DNA from 2 places in the Idiomarina sp. D18 genome. Region 1 is predicted to be linked to the other one. Evidence: predicted binding sites of a transcription regulator. Region 1 holds the regulator's gene; the other holds the start of a gene.
What was found. Region 1 encodes sigma-54, which starts transcription at its own class of promoters, with help from an activator protein. Its sites were predicted from a motif close to GTTGGCACGNNNNTNGNNT; they were not measured.
Positions count from the first base shown of each region.

Region 2: the regulator sigma-54 is predicted to act here: its motif matches at 2,447-2,465, upstream of AC3AP5_RS11760 (DUF4168 domain-containing protein).

Region 1 is NZ_CM173240.1:2,124,521-2,128,084, reverse strand. It holds gene ptsN (PTS IIA-like nitrogen regulatory protein PtsN) at 1-266, opposite strand, end outside; gene hpf (ribosome hibernation promoting factor) at 270-557, opposite strand; gene AC3AP5_RS10270 (RNA polymerase factor sigma-54) at 586-2,037, opposite strand; gene lptB (LPS export ABC transporter ATP-binding protein) at 2,067-2,792, opposite strand; gene lptA (lipopolysaccharide transport periplasmic protein LptA) at 2,796-3,338, opposite strand; gene lptC (LPS export ABC transporter periplasmic protein LptC) at 3,310-3,564, opposite strand, start outside.
Region 2 is NZ_CM173240.1:2,439,653-2,443,216, forward strand. It holds gene AC3AP5_RS11750 (glutathione S-transferase family protein) at 1-261, shown strand, start outside; gene AC3AP5_RS11755 (acetolactate synthase large subunit) at 258-1,904, opposite strand; gene AC3AP5_RS11760 (DUF4168 domain-containing protein) at 2,019-2,405, opposite strand; gene AC3AP5_RS11765 (sensor histidine kinase) at 2,569-3,564, shown strand, end outside.

The DNA.
Region 1 (3,564 bases):
AATTCAATCGGTTGATCCAATGTCATAAGCACTGCTACTGGCTGGGTTGCATTCGCCAAGCGACCGTGAGGTATTGCAATCCCTAACCCTATACCCGTGCTACCGAGGCGTTCGCGATTAATTAGACTCTCAAAAATGTCATGTTTAGTAATTCCCACAAGTTTAGGAGCTGCGATGGCGCTGATAGTTTCTAACAAACGCTTTTTGCTTGCACCCTCGACTGCACATTTGGTGCAGTCGGGGCTCAAAAGATCGGACAATTGCATGATTTAGTGTTTTTTCAACTTTTCTTTGTGTTTAATCACTTGGCGATCGAGCTTGTTAATAAGCCCATCGATTGCCGCGTACATATCTTCGTGTTCTGCATCGGCGAAAATCTCTCCGCCATTGACGTGAAGCGTAGCTTCCGCTTTTTGAATCGTTTTTTCAACATTTAGGATGACGTGAACGTTGTTTATGTGGTCAAAGTGGCGCTCTAGTTTGGCAAATTTTGTATCCACGTATTCACGCAACGCGTCGGTAATATCAATGTGATGACCTGTTAGGTTGATTTGCATAACGTCTTCCTTCTACGGTTGAACAATATTAAAGCAGACTCTTCCGCTGGCTTGAAGAGGGAATATTGAGCGATTCGCGATATTTCGCGATCGTTCTCCTAGCTACTTGGATTCCCTGATCTGCGATGAGTTCAGCAATTTTGTTGTCGCTTAATGGTTTTGCGCGGTTCTCCGCGGCAACCAATTTTTTGATTAGCGCTCTTATAGCGGTACTTGAACACTCACCTCCTGTTTCGGTACTCACATGACTGGAAAAGAAGTACTTGAGTTCAAAGATGCCGCGGGGACAATGAAGGTATTTCTGAGTTGTAACGCGCGAAATCGTACTTTCGTGCATATCTACGGCTTCTGCGACATCATTCAGAACCATCGGCTTCATTGCCTCCTCACCATGCTCAAAAAAGCCTTGTTGGCGTTGAACGATACAATGTGCAACTTTAAGTAGCGTGTCGTTTCGACTCTCTAAGCTTTTTATAAACCAGCGTGCTTCCTGTGTGTGCTGCTTTATATACTGAGAGTCTGCACTTGATTTTGCCTGCCGACTCAGTGCTGCATATTCTTCGTTCACTCTTAATTTAGGTACGCTATCTGGATTTAATTCGACCACCCAACGACCATTCTTTTTAACCACGGAGATATCAGGGATAACGTATTCAGTTGGCTTTTGGTCGATTACATCTCCGGGATAAGGATTCAAGGTTTGAATCAACCGTAATGTACTTTTTAGTTCGGCCTCATCTATTCTTAGCTTGCGTTGCAGACCTTTGTAATCCCTTGCACCCATAAGTTCCATGTAATCGTTAATCAGGGTCAATGCCAGATTTTTATGGGGTGTTTCATCATTTAGTTGTTGTAATTGAATACTCAAACATTCTTGGATCGTGCGCGCCCCAACGCCGACCGGGTCAAAGCGCTGAATTCGCTTTAGCACCATAGCGACTTCTTCGACGTCAACCTCGGGGAGTGCAATGGCCTCAACGAGCTCTGTAACATCGGTCGTGAGATAACCGCGCTCATCGATAGACTCAATAATCGCGGTGGCGATAGCCGCATCCTCGTCGGTAAAGTGAGATAGCTGCATTTGCCATAACAGATGGTCATGCAGGGAGTCGTTGGTTTCGCCTTGGTAAACATCATGTTCACCATCAAATGACTGGCTAGAGCTTAAGCTGCTGGAGGGCGTGGTTGAGGTATAGGTATCGTCCCAAGTGCTGTCTAATGGTAAATCGTCAGGCAGAGATTGCTCGTTCAGCGCATCAGACGTTTCTTTTTGGCTATCGTCATTTTTAGCTTGTTGAGAAGACTCTTGAGGCGCGTCGTCGGCCTCGTTCTCTACCTCAAGTAAGGGGTTACTATCTAAGGCTTCTTGAATCTCAGCTTGTAGATCGAGCGATGAGAGTTGCAACAACCGAATGGCTTGTTGTAATTGTGGGGTCATCGTCAATTGTTGACCCATTTTTAGTTGCAAACTTTGTTTCATCTGATTATCCCGGCCTCACTTGTGCTCCGTTACAAGGTGAACTGCTCACCGAGGTAGACATCTTTAACCTGTTGGTTTGACAATACGCTATTTGCATCACCGCTGGCAATCAGTTCCCCGTGACTAACGATATAAGCATGCTCGCATACTGACAACGTTTCGCGCACGTTATGGTCGGTAATCAACACGCCTATGCCACGGTGCTTGAGGTGTTCGATAATTTTTTTGATATCCAAGACTGAAATGGGGTCAACACCTGCAAACGGCTCATCAAGCAATATGAACGTCGGATCAGCGGCAAGCGCTCGAGCAATTTCAACCCGTCGCCGTTCACCCCCCGATAAGCTCATGCCTAAACTGTTAACAATATGCCCGATATTGAACTCTTCTAATAAAGCGTCGAGCTTTTCTTCTCGTTCTATCGTTGTAAGCGATTTGCGAGTTTCGAGGATAGCCATTAAATTATCGCGCACTGTCATTTTGCGAAAAATAGACGACTCCTGTGGTAAATACCCAATGCCTCGTCGAGCGCGTTCGTGCATAGGAAGCAACGTTAAATCATGTTGGTCTAGCTTAATACTGCCTTTATCAGAATTCACTAAGCCAACAATCATATAGAAGGTGGTTGTTTTACCCGCACCGTTAGGTCCTAATAAGCCGATCACTTGCCCTTGACTTACTTCCAAGCTGACATCTTTAACGACTTGGCGTCGGTTATATGATTTAGCGAGGTGCTCGACAGATAATTTCGCCATTTATCATTGCTCTTTTTGCTGTTGTTCGGTTTCAGGCTGCTCTTTCTCAGACTGCTTGTTGGGGTTAAAAATGGTGGTTACGCGTTCGCCCGACTCTTTTGAACCGCGCGCTGAAACGTGCTGGTTTGTCAGGTCATAAACGATAGTGTCGCCGCGCGATAAACTACTGCCTTGCGTGATCTGTGCGTTGCCCTTGAGTTCGATACGCCCTTGACTCTGAAAGTAGGTGATTTGGTCGGCTTCTGCACTGATTTCGGTGCCGTTTTCGAGTAGCTGCGTATAAACAGCAGGGCGACCGTGGGCGACAAAAGTGTCAGCTTGATCTTTAGCTTCACCGCCTGAGGCCTCTAAACGGTCGGCTTCAATACGTAACGACCCTTGTGTGACGATAACGTTATCGGTCAGCAACAACTGGTTGTTTTTAATATCAAAGTGCTCGTGTCCTGCACTTACTTCAATCGGCTTTTCGAAGTCCGACTCACCTTGAGCGACAGCCAATTGACTCACTGCTGCAAGACTAGCGAGGATTAAAAACCGTTTTAACATGACGTTTTAACTCCATAGTTTCTGCGTACAAGTCGGCATTGAGCCCGTGACCTTGTACCGCAATCTGGGGTCCCGAAATCGTGACGGGATAATCTGTGTTCATCGTTTCAGCGGGTATATCGATGACTAAGTATTCGGTGTTTACACGTTTAATAGAAGTATCAGGTTGCAGTGCCAATATTTCAACGTTGCGCTCTAAAATGAGCGTTTGGTCATCATATAAAGT
Region 2 (3,564 bases), 320 kb from region 1:
CCAGAAAACAATGGCTACATGAAGCGCCAGCATGAGCGCGTGCATGAAATTCTCGCTTTAATGGAGAGCCGTGACCATGCTGTTGCTTATGAGGGACCGCATCCGTTCAGCGATGGTGAACTGCGCTTAGGCTGTTTCCTGAGCTGGGGACTCTTTCGTTCACTGATTTCGTTAAACGAATTCCCCAAGCTGCAGGCATTTTTAGACAAAATTAACGACTATCCTATCTTTGCAGATACGCATCCAAGCCTTAAAGATTAGGCTTGGATCGCTTTTGCGCGTTTAGGAATTTCCTCGTTGAGTAATTCAACATTGCGTGAGTAATCAACGGGAACGTCGATGATGTGCACGCCACCTTTCTCCATGCAGTCACGCATCAGTGGCTGCAATTTTTCTGTTGCTTCTAACCGGTAGCCGTTAGCACCGTAAGCTTCCGCGTATTTGATAAAGTCAGGGTTCTTAAAGTCCAAGCCAAAGTCGTGCAAACCCATGTGCTCTTGTTTCCACTTAATCATACCGTAAGCGCTGTCGTTAAGAATAAGCACAACCAAATCGAGATTCATACGAACAGCGGTTTCGATTTCTTGCGAATTCATCATAAAGCCGCCGTCGCCGCAGATAGAAACTACCTTGCGGTTTGGGTGGACCAGTTTAGCAGCCATGGCAGATGGTAAACCGGCGCCCATCGAGGCCAGTGCATTATCGAGCAACACGGTGTTTGGCTGGCGTGCAGGATAATTGCGAGCAAACCAAATTTTATAAATACCGTTGTCCAACGCAATGATGCCGTCGTCTGGCATAACTTCTCTCACTTCCTCTACTAGGCGCTGAGGTAGCATAGGGAAAGCCTCGTCATGTGCGCCTTCGTCGGTGTGGTCACGCATGTGTTCGCGGACTTTCAGCATAAATTCAAAATCCCAATGAGACTGCGGCTCGATACCTTCTTTAAGCTGCCAAATGCTGTTGCCGATATCGCCAATCATACTGGCGTGTGGGAAATAAACAGAATCGACTTGGGCGCCTTGGAAGTTAATATGAACCACCTTGCGTTGATCAGGTTTCATCATGAATGGCGGTTTCTCAACGACATCGTGGCCGACATTGAGGATTAAGTCAGCTTGTTCTATGGCACGATGTGGGTAATCGCCATCAGATACCGCTGCATTCCCTAACCAACGTGGGTGATCTTCATTAATGACACCTTTACCCATTTGCGTTGTGATAAATGGAATTCCTGTTTTATCGACGAACGCACGAAGCATTTTTGCCGTAATTTTACGGTTGGCTGCGGCACCAATGACGATGAGCGGATGCTTAGCTTCCTTAAGCAGTTTCAAAACGTAATCGACAGACTTATGCTCAGTAATTGGACGACGCGAGTAACTCGGTGTAATTGGGGTAGCATCCACTTCTTCAGCTGCAATATCGTCTGATAGCTCAAGGTGCGCTGCACCTGGTCGTTCATCTTCGGCACGACGGAAAGCCTCCCGCACGTGTGAAGGTATCGTCTTTGCACTGATAATCGGTTGAGTGTACTTGGTGATAGGCGTCATCATATCGATGACATCAATGATCTGGAATTGACCTTGCGGCCGATCTTTTATTGGCTTCTGTCCCGTGATCACGACCATTGGCATCGCACCAAGTTGTGCATAAGCAACGGATGTCACTAAATTGGTCGCTCCAGGCCCAAGTGTTGATAAACAAACCCCCGGCTTTCCTGTCAACCGCCCATAGGTCGCCGCCATAAAGCCCGCAGCTTGCTCATGGCGCGTTAACACCAGTTCAATTGATGAGTTTGAGAGAGATTCAAGTAAATCGAGATTCTCTTCTCCTGGGATACCGAACACATATTGTACACCCTCATTTTCGAGAGCTTTTACCATGAGGTCTGCTGCTTTCACTAAGACACTCCTTTTAAATTCGTGTGAATATTAAATGCTACGTTGTGGAGGTCAATTATGATCAAAAAAGGGCGGTACTATGACCGCCCTTTAAATTAACGTTAACATCGATGCTTACGAGTTACCTTCACCTGAAGTCATTTCTTTAAGGCGAGAACGCAACTCTTTATCGCTTTGAGCGCGTTGAATGATCATGTTGTACTGTTGTGGTGAAAGACCAGAGTCTTTCACTGCTGCGATCATCTCTTTCTGCGCTTCTTGCTGGATGCTACGCGCTTCTTCTTGATTTTCAGCATTTTGAAATTTGTCGCGATATTTCGTCGTTACTTTTTGAACGTCTTCCATTGCAGCGACAAACTTGACCAGCATGCCTTCAGTAATTTTTTGCTGAGCTTGCTGTTGTGCCATTTGATTTTGTGCTGCGTTGTCTTGAGTTTGCGCAGCGGCTGCAGTAGTCGCTAATGTCATTGCTGATGCGATTGCAATCATTGTCTTTTTCATCGTGAACTCCTGTTGTTCAAGAAATTTAATCACTTTAGATAAAGCGAATACTGTGCCAAGTTTTTAACATCATGAAAAATAAGGAAAAAATAAATACCTGTAATCAAACAAGGAAAATTTACGATTTCTTATGTATCCTTTTGATACACACAAAGGAGGTAATGTGACAAAAAGATACACTTTACCGCTCTCGAGTATTCAGCGCCGTTTATTGCTTTATGTGGTTATTCCAATGCTATTAATTTCTGGGGCTGCGATAACGTTTGGATTGAATATAGCGGGTCAGCAAGAAGAGGAACGTCTTAAGACCGATCTTAAATTGATTGGGCGGGCGATTAGTTTGCCGATCAGTGATGCGCTTTTAAACAATGACTTGGCGACTGTGCAAGCGAACTTAGATTCGGTTTTTAATATTGGACGCGTTTATGGCGCTTCAGTTTATGACGTAAATGGTCAGCAAGTCGCAGAGGCAGGTGTTACTGAGACTGACTTATCAGACAGTTGGTTAGCTCGACAAACTGTACAAACTGGCGTCTCACAAGATGACTACCGTCAAGTTGAGGGGCGTGAGGTGTTTTCCCAGTTCCTTCCTATTGTTGATCGTGGCGGCCGTATTATTGGCCTTCTGCAAATTAATCGACGCGCCAGCGATTTTGATGAACGGTTTGAGCAACTAAGCCAAGTAGCGTGGATTAGTTGGTTTATTTTTGCCGTGGTGACGATTGCCGTTTTAGTTTTTGGTCATTATCGCGGCGTTGGGCGCCATGTTTTGTATCTTCGCAATATTATGCAACAGGTCGCTGAAGGACGGCGCGATGTTCGGGTTGATACCCATGGACCGAGCGAGATCGTCGCGATAAGCCAAGGTCTTAACGAGATGCTAGAAGCGGTCACTCGTGCCGAGCAAGAGATCCGGGATAGACGTCAAGAAGAGCAGCGTCTAAATGAAGCCTTACGTGAACAAGAAAAAATGGCGGCTATCGGTTCGGTTTCGAGTGGTGTCGCTCACGAGCTAGGTGCACCGCTTACGGTGATTGATAATCGTGCTAAAAAGCTTTTACGGCATACCGATTCTGAAGATGACAGGCGTCAGTTACAAGCCATTCGAGGGCAAGTGCATCGCTTAACAAGATTGGTCAATCAACTACTCGCCTTTTCT